Regions from separate parts of the Methylibium sp. Pch-M genome, predicted to be linked through region 1. Evidence: predicted binding sites of a transcription regulator. Region 1 holds the regulator's gene; each other region holds the start of a gene.
The links. The regulator HrcA, encoded in region 1, represses chaperone genes, less so after heat shock. The targets are predictions, from matches to a motif close to TTAGCACTCNNNNNNNNNGAGTGCTAA.
Positions count from the first base shown of each region.

Region 2: the regulator HrcA is predicted to act here: its motif matches at 1,844-1,870, upstream of C1M51_RS11340 (co-chaperone GroES).
Region 3: the regulator HrcA is predicted to act here: its motif matches at 1,930-1,956, upstream of rpoH (RNA polymerase sigma factor RpoH).

Region 1 is NZ_CP029606.1:1,380,707-1,386,456, forward strand. It holds gene C1M51_RS06525 (helix-turn-helix transcriptional regulator) at 1-285, opposite strand; tRNA gene C1M51_RS06530 (tRNA-Ile) at 449-525, opposite strand; gene fumC (class II fumarate hydratase) at 646-2,061, shown strand; gene hrcA (heat-inducible transcriptional repressor HrcA) at 2,070-3,098, opposite strand; gene C1M51_RS06545 (NAD kinase) at 3,185-4,090, shown strand; gene recN (DNA repair protein RecN) at 4,120-5,750, shown strand, end outside.
Region 2 is NZ_CP029606.1:2,358,972-2,364,721, forward strand. It holds gene C1M51_RS11330 (SulP family inorganic anion transporter) at 1-839, opposite strand, end outside; gene C1M51_RS11335 (mobilization protein) at 1,028-1,756, shown strand; gene C1M51_RS11340 (co-chaperone GroES) at 1,973-2,263, shown strand; gene groL (chaperonin GroEL) at 2,323-3,969, shown strand; gene C1M51_RS11350 (DUF1631 family protein) at 4,096-5,750, shown strand, end outside.
Region 3 is NZ_CP029606.1:1,166,983-1,172,732, forward strand. It holds gene C1M51_RS05505 (response regulator transcription factor) at 1-495, opposite strand, end outside; gene C1M51_RS05510 (acyl-CoA dehydrogenase) at 579-1,754, opposite strand; gene rpoH (RNA polymerase sigma factor RpoH) at 1,999-2,943, shown strand; gene C1M51_RS05520 (SCO family protein) at 3,014-3,607, opposite strand; gene cyoE (heme o synthase) at 3,604-4,539, opposite strand; gene C1M51_RS05530 (heme A synthase) at 4,560-5,735, opposite strand; gene C1M51_RS05535 (hypothetical protein) at 5,745-5,750, opposite strand, start outside.

The DNA of each region.
Region 1 (5,750 bases):
CTACCACTGCACCTTGTCGGGCTCGCCGGGTGCACCGCCCGCCCGGGGCGCAGCAACGCCTGAAGGCCGTCGCTGCCTCAGCACGAGTTCGACGTCGAGGATGCTGAGCAGCTTCATCAGCCGGGCCGCACCGACGTTGCTGGCATTGCGTTCGAGCGCAGACAGCGTCTGTTGCGTGACACCGAGCCGTGCGGCAACGTCGGCCTGCGTCAGGCCGGCCGCCTTGCGAAAGCTCTGCAGCAGGCTGGGGAGCTGGTCCGCCATGCGCACCGGGAATTCATTCATACAGCCGCCCGTTGGTAGCGTCTCTGAACGCACTATAGGCTGTATTTCTGAATAACTCAATATGAGCTGTATTTACAGAATACAGCCCAAAGCCTGTTTCAGGCCATCCTGCGGCACCGACCTGGACCAAAGCGCCGCCGAACTCGGGATCGCCCGGTTTCCTTGGTAGGCCGTGTTGGACTTGAACCAACGACCAAAGGATTATGAGTCCTCTGCTCTAACCAACTGAGCTAACGGCCCCTTGCTCGGGACCATGGCGTTCCGCGAAGCGCTTGCTTCCAGGAAGGCGATCGACCCGGCACCAGCGCGGATTGTAGGCATCGCTACCATGGCCCAGGCCCTGCAATCCGGAGGCACGCCATGACGACGCCCACGACGGCAACGACGACCCCCGCGCGCATCGAACGCGACAGCTTCGGCGACATCGCCGTGCCCGGCGATCGGCTGTGGGGGGCGCAGACGCAGCGCTCGCTGCACCACTTCGACATCTCCACCGAGCGCATGCCGCCGGAGCTGCTGCTGGCGCTGGCGCTGGTGAAGCGCTGCGCCGCGCAGGTGAACCGCGACCTGGGGGTGCTCGACGCGCGCAAGGCCGAGGCCATCATGGCCGCGGCCGACGAGGTGATCGCCGGGCGGCATGGCGGCGAGTTTCCGCTGTCGCTGTGGCAGACCGGCTCGGGCACGCAGAGCAACATGAACATGAACGAGGTGCTGGCCAACCGCGCCTCGCAACTGCTGGGCGGGCCGGTGGGCGAGCAGCGGTGGGTGCATCCCAACGACGAGGTGAACCGAGGGCAGTCGTCGAACGACGTGTTCCCCACCGCGATGAACGTGGCCGCGGTCCGCGCGATCGAGGACACACTGCTGCCGGCGCTGGCCCCGCTGCACGACACGCTGGCCGGCAAGGCACGCGCCTACGCCGACCTGGTGAAGATCGGCCGCACCCACCTGCAGGACGCCACGCCGCTGAGCCTGGGGCAGGAGATGTCGGGCTGGGTCGCGCAACTGGCGCACGGCATCGGCCACCTGCGCGCCGCGCTGCCGCACCTGCGCGAGCTGGCGCTGGGCGGCACCGCGGTGGGCACCGGCCTCAATGCGCACCCGGAGTTCGGCACGCGGGTGGCGCAGGCGCTGTCGCAGGCCGCGGGGACCGACTTCGTGTCGGCGCCGAACAAGTTCGAGGCGCTGGCGGCGCACGACGCACTGGTGCATGCGCACGGCGTGCTGAAGACGCTGGCGGCGTCGCTGATGAAGATCGCCAACGACGTGCGCTGGCTGGCCTCGGGCCCGCGCTCGGGGCTGGGCGAGCTGCGCATCCCGGAGAACGAGCCGGGCAGTTCCATCATGCCCGGCAAGGTGAACCCGACGCAGTGCGAGGCGCTGACGATGGCGTGCTGCCAGGTGATGGGCAACGATGTGGCGGTGAACATCGCCGGCGCCTCGGGCAACTTCGAGCTCAACGTCTACAAGCCGGTGATCATCCACAACGTGCTGCAGAGCCTCCGGCTGCTGGCCGACGGCGCACGCAGCTTCGAGGCGCATTGCGCGCGCGGCATCGAGCCGGACCGCGGCCGCATCGCCGAGCTGCTGCAGCGCTCCTTGATGCTGGTGACGGCGCTGAATCCGCACATCGGCTACGACAAGGCCGCGCAGATCGCCAAGCAGGCGCATGCCGAGGGCCTGACGCTGCGCGAGGCGGCCGTGGCCTCGGGGCACCTGACGGGCGAGCAGTTCGATGCGTGGGTGCGGCCGGAGCGGATGATCGGGCCGGGTTGAGCGCGCCGCTACTTCTGGCTCAGCGCCTGCGTCACCAGCCGTGAGGTGATGTCGACGATCTGGATCATGCGGTCGTAGGCCATGCGGGTCGGACCGATGACGCCCAGCGTGCCGACGATCTTGCCGTCCACCTCGTACGGCGCCGACACCACCGACAGCTCCTCGAACGGCACGATCTGGCTCTCGCCGCCGATGTAGATGCGCACGCCCTCGGCGCGGCTGCTCACGTCGAGCAGGCGCATCAGCTGGGTCTTCTGCTCGAACAGGTCGAACAGCTTGCGCAGCGAGCCCATGTCGCTGGAGAAGTCCTGCATCGTCAGCAGGTTGCGCTCGCCCGACACCACGACCTGCTCGTTCTCGCCGTCGGCGGCTTCGCTGCCGAACTGCACCGCCGCCTGCATCAGCAGGGCGATCTCGCCGCGCAGCGCGTCGATCTCGGTCTTGAGTCGCTCGCGCACCGCCTCGATGCTGAGGCCGCTGTAGTGGGCGTTGATGAAGTTGCTGGCCTCCACCAGTTCGGCCGGGCTGTGGTCGCGCGCGGTGAAGATCACGCGGTTCTGCACGTCGCCGTCGGGCGAGACCAGGATCACCAGCACGCGCCGCTCGCCCAGGCGCATGAACTCGATGTGGTGGAACACGCCCGCCTTGCGCGGCGCGGTGACCACGCCGACGAACTGCGACAGGTTGGACAGCACCTGGGCCGCGTGGGTGATCACGCGCTGCGGCTGGTCGGGCTGCAACTGCTCTTGCGCGGCGGCCAGGCCCGGCTCGCTGCGCACCATGTCGAGCGGCCGCGCGGTGAGCATGGTGTCCACGAACAGCCGGTAACCGCGCGCCGTGGGGATGCGCCCGGCGCTGGTGTGCGGGCTGGCGATCAGGCCCAGTTCCTCCAGGTCGGCCATCACGTTGCGGATGGTGGCCGGACTCAGCTCCAGCCCGGACGCCCGAGACAGCGTGCGCGACCCGACCGGCTGACCATCGGCGATGTAGCGCTCGACCAGCGTCTTCAACAGGGTCTTGGCACGTTCGTCGAGCATGGTGGAAATCATTGTAGGGCGCGGTTTTGCGGGCATGTGGCGAGGTGCGCGCCGCGTCGAATGGCTGTGGTGTAATTTCTCTCACCATGGCGAGCCGTTTCCGTCACGCTGCCCTCGTCGGCAAATACCAGGCGCCGGGCAGTCGCCAGGTGCTTGCCAGCGTGGCCGAGTTCCTCACGAACCAGGGGCTCGAGGTCTCGCTCGACACCACCACCGCCATGGCCGTCGGCCTGCCCGACTACGGCGCGCTCGACGCCGCCCAGATCGGCAAGCACTGCGACCTGGCGGTCGTGGTCGGCGGCGACGGCACCATGCTCGGCACCGCGCGGCAGCTGGCGCGCTACGGCGTGCCGCTGATCGGCATCAACCAGGGCCGGCTCGGCTTCATGACCGACATCCCGATGGCCGAGTTCCGCGAGACCATCGCGCCGATGATCGCCGGCGACTACGAGGAAGAGCACCGCACCATGCTGGAAGGCTGCGTCAAGCGGCCTTCGGGCGACGAGTTCGACGTGATCTACGAGACCTTCGCCGTCAACGACGTGGTGGTGAGCCGCGGTGCCAGCGCCGGCATGGTGGAGCTGCGGGTCGATGTGCAGGACCAGTTCGTGGCCAATTTCCGCGCCGACGGGCTGATCATCTCGTCGCCCACCGGCTCGACCGCCTATGCGCTGTCGGCCGGCGGACCGATCCTGCACCCGGGCATCTCGGGCTGGCTGATGGTGCCGATCGCGCCGCATGCGCTGTCCAACCGCCCCATCGTGCTGCCCGACGACAGCGAGGTGCGCATCGAGATCGTCGCCGGCCGCGACGCCAGCGTGAACTTCGACCACCAGAGCCTCGCCAGCCTGCTGCACGGCGACCGCATCTGCGTGCGCCGCAGCGAGCACCGCGTGCGCGTGCTGCACCCGCGCGGCTGGAACTTCTATGCCACGCTGCGCCGCAAGCTGCACTGGAACGAAGGTGTGCTGCCCGACGGCGCGCACTCCTGAGCCGTGGGCGGCGCGCTGAGGAAGACCCCATGCTGAAGCGCATCGCCCTGCGCGACTTCGTCATCGTGCCCGCGCTCGAGCTCGACCTGCATGCCGGGTTCACCGCGCTCACCGGCGAGACCGGCGCCGGCAAGTCCATCCTGGTCGATGCGTTGCAGCTCGCGCTCGGCCACCGCGGCGACGCCGGCGTGGTGCGCGAGGGCGCGACGCGCGCCGAGATCAGCGCCGAGTTCGACACGCCGGCCTCGCTGCGGCCGTGGCTGGCCGACGCCGGCTTCGCCGACGAAGAGGACGGTGGCGACGACCCCCTGCTGCTGCGCCGCACGCTCGACGCCCAGGGCAAGAGCCGTGCATGGATCAACGGCAGCCCGGCCACCATCGGCCAGCTGCGCGAGGCGGGCGAGCATCTGGTCGACATCCACGGCCAGCACGCCTGGCAGAGCCTGACGCGGCCCGACGCGGTGCGCGGCCTGCTCGACGGCTATGCCGGCCTCGACACCGCGCCGCTGGCCGCCGCCTGGAGCGCGTGGCGCAGCGCGAGCGAACAGCTCGCCGACGCGCGCACCCGCCAGGCCGACCTGGAACGCGAGCGCGAGCGGCTGCAGTGGCAGATCGCCGAGCTCGACAAGCTGGCACCCGGCGCCGACGAGTGGCCGGAGCTCAACGCCGAGCACCACCGCCTGAGCCACGCCCAGGCCATCCTCGACGCGGCGCATGCGGCGCTGGCCGCGATCAGCGAGGACGACGACTCGGCCGACGCGCGCAGCGCCCAGGCCCTGGGTGCGCTCGAGGGCGTGCTCGACCACGATCCCGCACTGCGCGATCCCTATGAGGTGCTGAAGAGCGCTCAGGCCCAGTTGCAGGACGCCGCCCACACGTTGCACGCGGCGCTGCGCCACGGCGAGCTGGACCCGGAGCGCCTGCAGGCGCTCGACGAGCGGCTGGCGGCGTGGATGGGCCTCGCGCGGCGCTTCCGCCGCCCGGCCGAGGAGCTGCCGGCGCTGCGCGCGGCCTGGCGCGACGAGCTCACCCGGCTCGACGCCGCGACCGACCTCGACGCGCTGGAGGCCCGGGTGAAGACCACCCGCCAGGCCTACGACACCGCGGCACAGGCCGTCAGCGTGCAGCGCAAGGCTGCGGCACCGCGGCTCGCCGCGTCGGTGACGGCGGCGATGCAGCAGCTCGGCATGGCCGGCGGGCGCTTCGAGGTGGCGCTGGAGCCGTTGGCCGAGCCGCAGCGCCATGGCCGCGAGGCGGCCGAGTTTCGCGTGGCCGGGCACGCCGGCAGCACGCCGCGCGCGCTGGCCAAGGTGGCCTCGGGCGGCGAGCTGTCGCGCATCGCGCTGGCGATCGCGGTCACCACCAGCGAGCTCGGCGAGACCGGCACGCTGATCTTCGACGAGATCGACGCCGGCGTCGGCGGCAGCGTGGCCGATGCCGTGGGGCAGTTGATGCGCCGCCTGGGCCGCGACCGGCAGGTGCTGTGCGTGACCCACCTGCCACAGGTGGCCGCCTGTGCCGACCACCACTGCGTGGTCAGCAAGGCCGCGCAGGGCGGCAGCACGCGCAGCCAGGTCGCCCCGGTCACCGGCGAGGCGCGGGTGCAGGAGATCGCCCGCATGCTGGGCGGCGGCGCGGCCGGCGGCACCAGCCTGGCCCA
Region 2 (5,750 bases), 980 kb from region 1:
GCGAGCGCCACCAGCGTCAGGGCGAAGGCGATGCTGACCAGGTCGCGCAGCCGCGAGATGTCGATGTCGGGCCAGTGCCAGCGGGGCCAGGGCAGCGGCACCTCACCGATCTGCTCGACGTGCCAGAACGTGCCGTCCTCATGGCCGGCGTTCAGCAGCACCGCGACCAGCGTGCCGGCCGCCAGCCCCAGCAGCAGCGCGGGCCAGCGCCGCTGCCAGTGCCGCACGGCGAGCGTGACCGCGAGGGCCACCACGCCGACGACCAGCGAACCGAGGTGCACCACCTCGAGCGGCCGCTGCCAGAGGGCCTCGAGCATCGGCCTCAACCCGGTGCCAGAACTCATGCCCAGCAGGTCGGGCAGGGCATGCAGCGCGATCAGCACCGAGGCGCCGGCGGTGAAGCCGAGCAAGGCCGCCGGCGAGATGAAGTTGGCGATGCTGCCCAGGCGCAGCGCGCCGATCAGGGTCTGCATCACGCCGACCAGCAGCGTGACGGTCAGCGCGAGCTCGATGTAGTCGGGGCTGCGCACCCAGGCCAGCGGCGTGAGCATGGCCGCCAGCGCCAGCGAGTTCGCGTTCGTCGGCCCCGACATCACGTGAAGGCTGGAGCCGAACAGCGCCGCGACGATGCACGGCAGGATGGCGGTGGCCAGGCCGTACTGCGGCGGCAGGCCGGCGAGCGAGGCGAAGGCGATGCCCTGCGGCAGTACCAGCACGGCGCCCAGCAGGCCGGCCAGCAGGTCGGCGCGCAGCGTCTCGCGCGACACGAGCCTGACCCACGGACCGAAGCAGCGTTGTAGCCAGGGCGGGCCGGCAGCCGGCGCAGCGGGTGAGGACATGCCGAATGATAGAAGCCGTTCCGGCCCCGCCGAGGGGCCGTGTCGCGGAGCAGAACGCGATGCGATATCGCGCGGCCCACCGTGTGGCCCAACTCGCTGCGTTGCACAATGTCCCGCACCGGGCGACGAATTCGACCTGGCATCCCGCCGGCCGACGTTCCGCCTTTCGCCATGGAGAGCTGAGCAGCATGACGCAGATTCCCACGCTCGAGACCGCGACCACGTCGAGGATCCACATGATCGGCGGCGAGAAGGGCGGTGTCGGCAAATCGCTCGTGTCGCGTCTGCTGGCGCAGTACCTCATCGACCACGAGGTCCCGTTCACCGGCTTCGATACCGACCGTTCGCACGGCTCGCTGATGCGCTTCTATGCAGGCTACGCCTCGCCGGTGCTGGCCGATCGCTACGAGGCGCTGGATGCGATCGTCGAGGCGGCCATCGAGGCTCCGGGCCGCCGTGTGCTGGTCGACCTGGCAGCACAGACCCATGATCCTCTGGTGAAGTGGATGGACGAGTCGGGCGTGCTGGACCTGGCCGACATGTCGGGCGTGGCCATCCACTACTGGCACGTGATGGACTCCGGCAAGGACTCGGTCGACCTGCTCAAGCGCCTGCTCGACCGCTTCGGCCGGCGCCTGCGCTACGTGCTGGTGCGCAACCAACTCCGCGGGGACGATTTCAGCCAGCTCGAGAAGTCGGGCGAGCAGGACCGCGCGCTGGCGCTGGGTGCCCGCGTGATCACGCTCAAGCGCCTGCACGACTCGGTGGTGCAGAAGATCGACGCCAGCAACAGCAGCTTCTGGGCCGCGCGCAACTCGCCGGGCGGCGAAGGCCCGAGCCTCGGATTGATGGAACGCCAGCGCCTCAAGCTCTGGCTGAACCACGCCTTCGGCGAGATCGAGACGGCGGGAGTCTGACCGCTGCGGCCCGCCGCAAGTCGGGCCTTCGTCACGCCCCGGACGCGGCGCTATTGAAACGCCGTGAGCGGCCCCTATAATCTGTCGCTAGCACTCGCGCAGACTGAGTGCTAACAAATCGGAGGTGGCGTCATCGTCTCCGACTGCGCAATTGTGAGCTTGCGCTAACTGCGCGAAATAAGTCCGTAGATATTCGATACCCATCAAGGAGATGCGATGAAACTTCGTCCTTTGCACGATCGCGTGATCGTCAAGCGCCTCGAACAGGAAACCAAGACCGCTTCGGGCATCGTGATCCCCGACAACGCCGCCGAGAAGCCCGACCAGGGTGAAGTGCTGGCCGTGGGTCCGGGCAAGCGCAACGACAAGGGCGATTTCATCGCCCTGAACTGCAAGGTCGGCGACCGCGTCCTGTTCGGCAAGTACAGCGGCCAGACCGTCAAGGTCGATGGCGACGAACTGCTGGTGATGCGCGAGGAAGACCTGTTCGCCGTCGTGGAGAAGTAAGCCGAACGGCACCTCCCCTGCACCTGGACAGATCAACGTACTGAATTCGGAGAATACACATGGCAGCTAAAGACGTCGTTTTCGGCGGTGAAGCCCGCGCGCGCATGGTCGAAGGCGTGAACATCCTGGCCAACGCGGTCAAGGTGACCCTGGGCCCGAAGGGCCGCAACGTGGTGCTCGAGCGTTCGTTCGGTGCCCCGACCGTGACCAAGGACGGTGTGTCCGTGGCCAAGGAAATCGAGCTGAAGGACAAGCTCCAGAACATGGGCGCCCAGATGGTCAAGGAAGTCGCTTCCAAGACCTCGGACAACGCCGGCGACGGCACCACCACCGCCACCGTGCTGGCCCAGGCCATCGTGCGCGAAGGCATGAAGTACGTGGCCGCGGGCATGAACCCGATGGACCTGAAGCGCGGCATCGACAAGGCCGTCGTGAGCCTGGTCGAGCAGCTGAAGAAGCAGTCCAAGCCGACCACCACCAGCAAGGAAATCGCCCAGGTCGGCACGATCTCGGCGAATTCGGACGACGACGTCGGCCAGATCATCGCCTCGGCGATGGACAAGGTCGGCAAGGAAGGCGTCATCACCGTCGAGGACGGCAAGTCGCTGAACAACGAGCTCGACGTGGTCGAAGGCATGCAGTTCGACCGCGGCTACCTGTCGCCCTACTTCATCAACAACCCCGAGAAGCAGAGCGCGGTGCTCGACAACCCGTTCGTGCTGCTCTACGACAAGAAGATCAGCAACATCCGTGACCTGCTGCCGACGCTGGAGCAGGTCGCCAAGTCGGGCCGCCCGCTGCTGATCATCGCGGAAGAGGTCGAAGGCGAAGCGCTCGCGACGCTGGTGGTCAACACCATCCGCGGCATCCTGAAGGTCGTGGCCGTCAAGGCACCGGGCTTCGGTGACCGCCGCAAGGCCATGCTGGAAGACATCGCCATCCTGACCGGCGGCAAGGTGATCGCCGAGGAAGTGGGCCTGACGCTGGAGAAGGTCACGCTGGCCGATCTGGGCCAGGCCAAGCGCGTCGAGGTGGGCAAGGAAAACACCACCATCATCGACGGCGCCGGCGCAGCGGGCGACATCGAAGCCCGCGTCAAGCAGGTGCGCGTGCAGATCGAGGAAGCCACCAGCGACTACGACCGCGAGAAGCTCCAGGAGCGCGTGGCCAAGCTGGCTGGCGGCGTGGCCGTCATCAAGGTCGGTGCTGCCACCGAAGTCGAGATGAAGGAAAAGAAGGCCCGTGTCGAAGACGCCCTGCACGCCACGCGTGCCGCGGTGGAAGAAGGCATCGTGGCTGGTGGTGGCGTGGCGCTGCTGCGCGCCAAGCAGGCCGCCGGTGCGATCAAGGGCGACAACGCCGACCAGGACGCCGGCATCAAGCTGATCCTGCGTGCGATCGAGGAGCCGCTGCGCATCATCGTCACCAACGCCGGTGACGAAGCCAGCGTGGTGGTGAACGCCGTGCTCGCCGGTAAGGGCAACTACGGCTACAACGCCGCCAACGGCACCTACGGCGACATGATCGAGATGGGCATCCTGGACCCGACCAAGGTGACCCGTACCGCGCTGCAGAACGCCGCCTCGGTGGCCGCGCTCATGCTGACGACGGAAGCCATGGTCGCCGAGTCGCCCAAGGATGACGCGCCGGCCGGCGGCATGCCGGGTGGCATGGGCGGCATGGGTGGCATGGGCATGGACATGTGATGTCCGGCCGGCCCCCCACGGGAGGCCGGCCGCCTGGGCTCTGCCCAGAACCGCGTCAGCAAGGGCCGCAGGAATGCGGCCCTTTTTCATGCGCGTTCGGCGAACGCTCCCGGGATAATTGGGAGCATGGATGTCTCGCCGCTGCTGCAGCGCTACCTCGACAGCTGCCTCGCGGAGGTGCCGCGCTGGATGAGCCGGGTCGCGAACGAGGCCCTGCAGGCGCTGCACGCGCCGACCACCCGCAGCGCGCTGCGCGAACTGCCGGCGCGCCCGCGCGATGACGCCGAGCTGGCCCTGCGCCACAACCATCCGCTGTGGGCGCGTCGCGTCGGTGAGTTGCTGGGTTCGCGCTGGCGCAGCGAGATCGAGGCCGGCGTGCCCGACGCGGGCGCGACGCTGTCGCCGCGGCCGGTCTGGTCGGCCGAAGCGCTGACGCTGGTCGACGAAGCCGAGGCCGAAGAGAACATCGAGCTGCTGCGCGCGGTGCAGCTGGTCGACCATGCCGCCGAGCACGAGCTGCACGAGCTGCAGTCGCGCACCGCGACGCTGCGCGGCCAGGACACGGTGCGCACAACCTCCAACCTGCTGCGGCCCGAGCTGCTGGTGCGCGCGGTGTGGGACGCCAGCGAGGTGCTGGGCCTCGGCGCACCGGCCCGCAAGGCGCTGATGCGTGCCAGCGGCGAGCCGCTGGCACAGGCGCTGAAGCAGGTCGCGATCGACGCCGGCCGGCGCCTGGCCGACTGGGGGGTCGGCCAGGCGGCCTGGAAGGCCAGTTCCACGCCGGCGGCACGGCGGGTCGCGCCGCCGAATTCCGGCTACGACCTCACGCGTCCCGGCGCACTCGACAGCCTGCGCAGCCGCCTCAGCACGCGCTACGCGAACATCGACGGTGCCACGCGCGCCGGTCCGATGGACGAGGCCGATTCGCTGCAGCAGCTCGACCGCAATCTGGTGCATGTGCTGTCGCGCCGACCGCTGGGGATCCAGGGCGCCGACCGCCTGATGGCGCGGCTGCCCTTCCTCGAGGCGGCCGGCCGCCACGACGACGACCGCGAGATCATGCTGCTGGTGGCCCACCTGAGCGGCGCCGTGCTCGACGACGCGCTGCTGCCACTGCCGGTGCGTTCCACGCTGGCCAGCTTGCAGGCGCCGCTGCTGCGCGTGGCGCTGCGAGAGCCCCGGGTGCTGGAGGATCACTCGCACCCGATCTGGCAGATGATGATCCGGCTCGCGTCGCACACGGCCGGCTTCCAGGATGACGATGATCCCCGGCTGTGCACGTTGCTGCGCGACGTCGAGGTGCTGTTCACGCGCCTGCAGGCGGCGACGCCGGCGATCGCGGTGCACGCGCAGGCGCTGACCGCGCTCGATTCGCTGCTGGTCGGCGAGCTCGACGCCGAGCGGCGCGAGGCCGCTGCGCCGATCGCCAAGCTGCAGGCCGCCGCGCGGCGCGTCACGATGGTCGAGGCGCTGCGCCGCCAGGTGCGGCTCGAACTGCAGGACGCGACCTCGCCGTGGCGCATCGAGGGCAGTACGCCGGCCAGCCCGGCCGCGGCGGTGGTGCTGGACGAGACGCTGCAGCACTTCCTCACCGGGCCGTGGCCCGAGGTGCTGGCGCATGCCCTGATCAACGACGGCGAGCAGGCCGACACGACGCGCGGCCTGCTGACCGTGGTGCCGGATCTGCTCGCCAGCCTTGCGCCGCTGCGCAGCGAGGACGACCGCCGCCGCCTGGTGGCTGCGGTGCCGGGGCTGGTGCAGCGGCTGCAGCAGGGCATGGC
Region 3 (5,750 bases), 210 kb from region 1:
CGAGAGCACGCTGCCCTGGCGCGCCTGGTGACGGCGCGTCAGCACCTTCACCCGCGCGATCAACTCGGCCAGCGCGAACGGCTTGACGAGGTAGTCGTCAGCGCCCATCTCGAGGCCGTGCACGCGGTCCTCGATCGCGTCGCGCGCGGTCAGCATCAGGACCGGCAGGGTCGAGCCCTGCTCGCGCACACGACGCAGCGTCTCGAAGCCATCGATGCCGATCAGGCCGATGTCGAGGATCAGGAGGTCGTAGGGATCCGTCTTGACCGACGTCGGGACCGGTTCGCCGCGGGGCGTGTGGTCGACCACCCAGCCTTGCGAGCGCAGTGCGCGCGCCGTCGACTCGGCCAGTGCCGGGTCGTCTTCAGCCAGCAGGATGTGCATGGAGGATGGGTCTTGCGCGAGTGCCTTGGAACGGTGAATCATGTTCGAAGTGGAAGCGATGACCATGGTCCGCACTGTAGCGCGCAGGCCTGCCTCCCCGTCGACCCGCATCGTCTCCGCTGCGTTCGGCAGCGTACTGACGGTGGGCTGACGCCAACCTGAGGGGAGATGCACGCCGGCCGCGCGGTCCGGCGTCAGCAGAAAGCCTGGATTCCCGTGATGGCCCGCCCGAGGATCAGGGCATGCACGTCATGCGTGCCCTCGTAGGTGTTGACCACCTCGAGGTTGACCAGATGGCGCGCCACGCCGAACTCGTCGGAGATGCCGTTGCCGCCCATCATGTCGCGCGCCATCCGGGCGATCTCCAGGCTTTTGCCGCAGGAGTTGCGCTTCATGATGCTGGTGATCTCGACCGCCGCCGTGCCTTCGTCCTTCATGCGCCCCAGTCGCAGGCAGCCCTGAAGACCCAGCGTGATCTCGGTCTGCATGTCGGCCAGCTTCTTCTGGATCAGTTGGTTGGCCGCCAGCGGCCGGCCGAACTGCGGGCGGTCGAGCACGTACTGGCGGGCGCGGTGGAAGCAGTCCTCCGCCGCACCCAGCGCTCCCCAGGCGATGCCGTAGCGGGCGCTGTTGAGGCAAGTGAAGGGCCCCTTCAGGCCGCGCACCTCGGGAAAGGCGTTCTCCTCCGGACAGAACACCTCGTCCATGACGATCTCGCCGGTGAGCGAGGCCCGCAGGCCGACCTTGCCATGCACCGCCGGGGCTTCCAGCCCCTTCATGCCCTTGTCCAGGATGAAGCCTCGGATCTGCCCGCCATCATCCTTGGCCCAGACAACGAAGACGTCGGCGATGGGGCTGTTGGTGATCCACATCTTGGCGCCGCTGAGGACGTAGCCACCCTGCACGGCACGCGCGCGGGTGGCCAGGCTGCCGGGGTCGGAACCGTGGTTGGGCTCGGTGAGGCCAAAGCAGCCGATCCATTCGCCGCGGGCGAGCTTGGGCAGGTACTTCTGCTTCTGGGCTTCGGTACCGAAGGTGTAAATGGGCACCATGACAAGCGAGCTCTGCACGCTCATCATTGAGCGGTATCCGGAATCGACACGCTCGACCTCGCGGGCCACCAGGCCGTAGCAGACGTGGTTGAGGCCGGCGCCGCCATAGGCTTCGGGGAGCGTAGCGCCGAGCAGGCCGAGCTCGCCCATCTCGCGGAAGATGGCCGGGTCGGTCTTCTCGTGGCGAAAGGCCTCCAGCACACGAGGCGCCAGGCGGTCCTGGCAGTAAGCCTGCGCGGCGTCGCGCACAGCGCGTTCGTCCTCGCTCAGCTGGCTGTCGAGCAGCAGGGGGTCATCCCAATGGAAGCTGGCGGCCATGGCGGTCTCCGGGTAAGAAACGCAGTCTAGCGAGCTCGCAGCGACCGGGGTGACAGGCCATCGAACCTCGGCCGCAACAGCCTTTGTAAGCACATGCTCACTACCGAAAAGGTTTTGACTTGCCCAATCGAAGCAGCTCGATCCGGGCAGTCCTTGGCCCTTCCGTCTTGGAGTTTTAGCACTCGTTTTACGTGAGTGCTAATATTGACGGAACGAAAGGAGGTTCTGGATGTCTTTCGATGCCATGAACACCACGCTGTCGCTTAACACTTCCGCGGGCTCGCAGGCGCTGACGGTGCGCGACCCGTGGGCGCTGGTCCCGTCGCTCGGCGACCTGAATGCCTATATCGCCGCCGTGAACCGCCTGCCGATGCTGACGCTCGAGGAAGAGCAGTCGCTCGGCCAGCGGCTGCGTGACGAACACGACCTCGAGGCTGCCGGCCGTCTGGTGCTGTCGCACTTGCGTCTGGTCGTGTCGGTATCGCGCCAGTACCTGGGCTACGGGCTTCCTCACGGCGACCTGATCCAGGAAGGCAATGTCGGCCTGATGAAGGCCGTCAAGCGCTTCGACCCCAGCCAAGGCGTGCGACTGGTCAGCTATGCGCTGCACTGGATCAAGGCCGAGATCCACGAGTACGTGCTGCGCAACTGGCGCATGGTCAAGCTGGCGACCACGAAGGCGCAGCGCAAACTGTTCTTCAACCTGCGCTCGATGAAGCAGGGTTTCAAGGGCGATGCCACCGACAGCGACCTGCACCGCAGCACGCTGACCGATGCCGAGATCGACATCGTGGCCAGTGAACTCAAGGTCAAGCGCGAGGAAGTCATCGAGATGGAGACGCGCCTGTCGGGAGGCGATGTCGCGCTCGATCCGCAGACCGACGACGGTGACGAGAGCTACGCGCCGATCGCCTATCTGGCCGACGACCGCCACGAACCGACGCGTGTGCTCGACGCCCAGCGCCGTGACGCGCTGGCCGGCGACGGCATCGGCGAGGCGCTGGATGTGCTGGACGCGCGCAGCCGACGCATCGTCGAGGAACGCTGGCTCAAGGTCAACGACAACGGCTCGGGCGGCATGACGCTGCACGAACTGGCCGCCGAGTACGGCGTCAGCGCCGAGCGGATCCGTCAGATCGAGGTAGCCGCGATGAAGAAGATGCGCAAGGCGCTGGCCGCCTACGCCTGAGTCTCCGACGTGCCTTGCAGCGACGACAAAGCGGCCCGCGGGCCGCTTTGTTCATGGGGCAGGCGATTCTTCAGGCCAGCAACTGCTTCAGATCGGCCACCCAGGCCTCGATCGGCTGTCCGTAGCGCACGAACAGACGGAGCCGCCCTTGCGGATCGTAGACGTAAGCGCCTGCCGTGTGGTCCATCGTGTAGCTGTCCGCCGCCTTGCCCGGGACCTTGCGGAAGAAGGCCTTGAAGGACTTCGCGACCGCCTGGGTCTGCTCGGGCGTGCTGCGCAGCGCGACGAAGCTCGGGTCGAAGCTGCTCATATAGGCCTTCAGGATCTCCGGCGTGTCGCGCTCCGGATCGACAGTGATGAAGACTGCCTGCAGCTTGTCGCCGTCCGCACCGAGCTGCTTCTTCACGGCGGCCAGTTCGGCCATCGTGGTGGGGCAGACATCGGGGCACTGTGTGTACCCGAAGAACACCACGGTCGCCTTGCCCTTGAAATCGGCCAGCGTGCGCGGGCGCCCATCGACGTCGCTCAGAGCGAAGTCGCGTGCGTAGTCGGCGCCGGTGATGTCGATGCCCTTGAAGGGCTCGGCGGGCTTGGCCGCCGGGTCGCAGGCGGCCAGCAGCCCGAGCGCGGCACAGACGGTGAGAACGGCGAGCCTGCGCATCATGGCGTACCCCGCAGCAGCGGGCCCAGGTAGTGGTCGAGCAACAAGGCCGCGAACAGCAGCGACAGGTGCCAGATCGAGAAACGGAAGGTGCGTCGCGCCAGCGCTTCGCTGTAGTGGCGCCACAGCCGGAAGGCATGGCCGCAGAAGCCCACGCCCAACGCGCAGGCCGCGACCAGGTAGATCCAGCCGCTCATGCCGTAGACGAAGGGCAGCAGGGTCGCGGCAAACAGCACGAAGGTGTAGAGCAGGATCTGCAGGCGCGTGAAGTCGTTGCCGTGCGTCACCGGCAGCATCGGCAGACCGGCCCGCGCGTAGTCTTCGGCGCGGTAGAGCGCCAGCGCCCAGAAATGCGGCGGCGTCCACAGGAAGATGATCAGGCAGAGGATCCACGGTTCGGCGCCGAGTTCTCCGCGCATCGCGGCCCAGCCCAGCACCGGCGGCATGGCGCCCGAGGCGCCCCCGATCACGATGTTCTGCGGCGTCGCCGGCTTCAGCAGCACGGTGTAGATCACTGCATAGCCGACAAAGGTGGCGAAGGTGAGCCACATCGTCAGAGCATTGACCCAGACCCACAGCACGGCCATGCCGGCCGCACACAGCAGCACGGCGAAGCTGAGGGTCTGCGTGTTGCTCAGTTCGCCCTTCGCCGTCGGGCGCCAGGCCGTGCGCTTCATCTTCGAATCGATGGTCTGCTCGACCAGGCAGTTGAAGGCTGCGGCGGCGCTGGCCACCAGCCAGATACCGATCGAGGCCGCCAGGGTCACGCCCCAAGCAGGCAGCGACGGCCAGCCGGGCACGGCCAGCAGCATGCCGATGGCTGCGCAGAACACGATGAGCTGCACCACGCGCGGCTTGGTCAGCGCGCTGAACTGGCGCCAGCGCGACAGCCAGGTGTGCAGCGCGGCGGGTGGGGTGGCGAGGGTCTCGGACATGTCTGCGGCAAGAAGCAATTCTAGGAAGCGCGGCGCGCCACGAGCGGCGCGGTAGCCCGGGACGACGCGGCAACCGGGCGCGCCGATGTGGTACGCAACAGCAGCGCCGTCAACAGCAGTACCAGCGCGGCCGCGCCGCCAGTGTGGGCCACGGCCGCCAGCAGCGGCCAGTCGAGCACGACATTGCTGACGCCGGTGACGACCTGCCACGCTGCCACGCCGACCAGCCCTGTGGCGTAGCGGCGCAGCGCCGGTTCTCGCACCAGCCGCCACACCAGCCAGACCAAGCCACCGAGCAGCAGCAGCGCACCCAGGCGATGCGTCATGTGGATCGCCGTCAGCGCCGCGAACGGCAGCCACGCGCCGTCCTTGCCCACGCCCAGCGGGCGCAGCACGGCGAAGCCGTGCTCGAAGTCCATCGTCGGCCACCAGCGCCCCTGGCAGGTGGGGAAATCGCTGCAGGCCAGCACCGCATAGTTGGTGCTGACCCAGGCGCCGAGCGCGATCTGCAACACGGCCAGCAATGACACGATGACCAAGCTGCGGCGCAACGCGGAGCTCACCCCCACGACCCGGTCGGCGGCCGGACGCCAGGCCTGTGCCGCCAGCAGCGCCAACAACGCGAGTCCGCCGAGCAGGTGCGCCGTGACGATGGCCGGGTAGAGCTTCAAGGTCACCGTGAAGGCTCCGAAGGCGCCCTGCACACAGACCCACAGCAGTGTGACGGTGGCCCACCAAGGAGAGACCCGCGTCGGCGCTTCGGAACTCCCCCGGCCGTCGCGGCGCCACTGCTGCCAGCTCAGCAGCGTCATCACGGTGATCAGGACACCGACCGCCGTCGCAAGGTAGCGGTGCACCATCTCGACCCAGGCCTTCCCGTGCGTGACCGGGCCGGTCGGCAGCGCACTCTGCGCGGCCTGGATCTCGTCGCGGGCGCCCAGCGGGCTGGCACTGCCGTAGCAGCCTGGCCAGTCAGGGCAGCCGAGTCCGGAATCGGTGAGTCGCGTGAAGGCGCCGAACAGCACCAGGTCGAAGGTGAGAAAGAGCGTCAGCAGGGTCAACGCCCGCAACCGGCCGCGGCCGTCGCCAGAGCGCGTGCGCGCCCACACCCAGGCCAGCGGGCCGAGCGCGATCACGCAGCCCAGCAGCGCCATGCGCGCGAGCGGCTCGAGGTTGACGAGAGCAGCCGAGTCCATCTGCCGCCTTCAGCG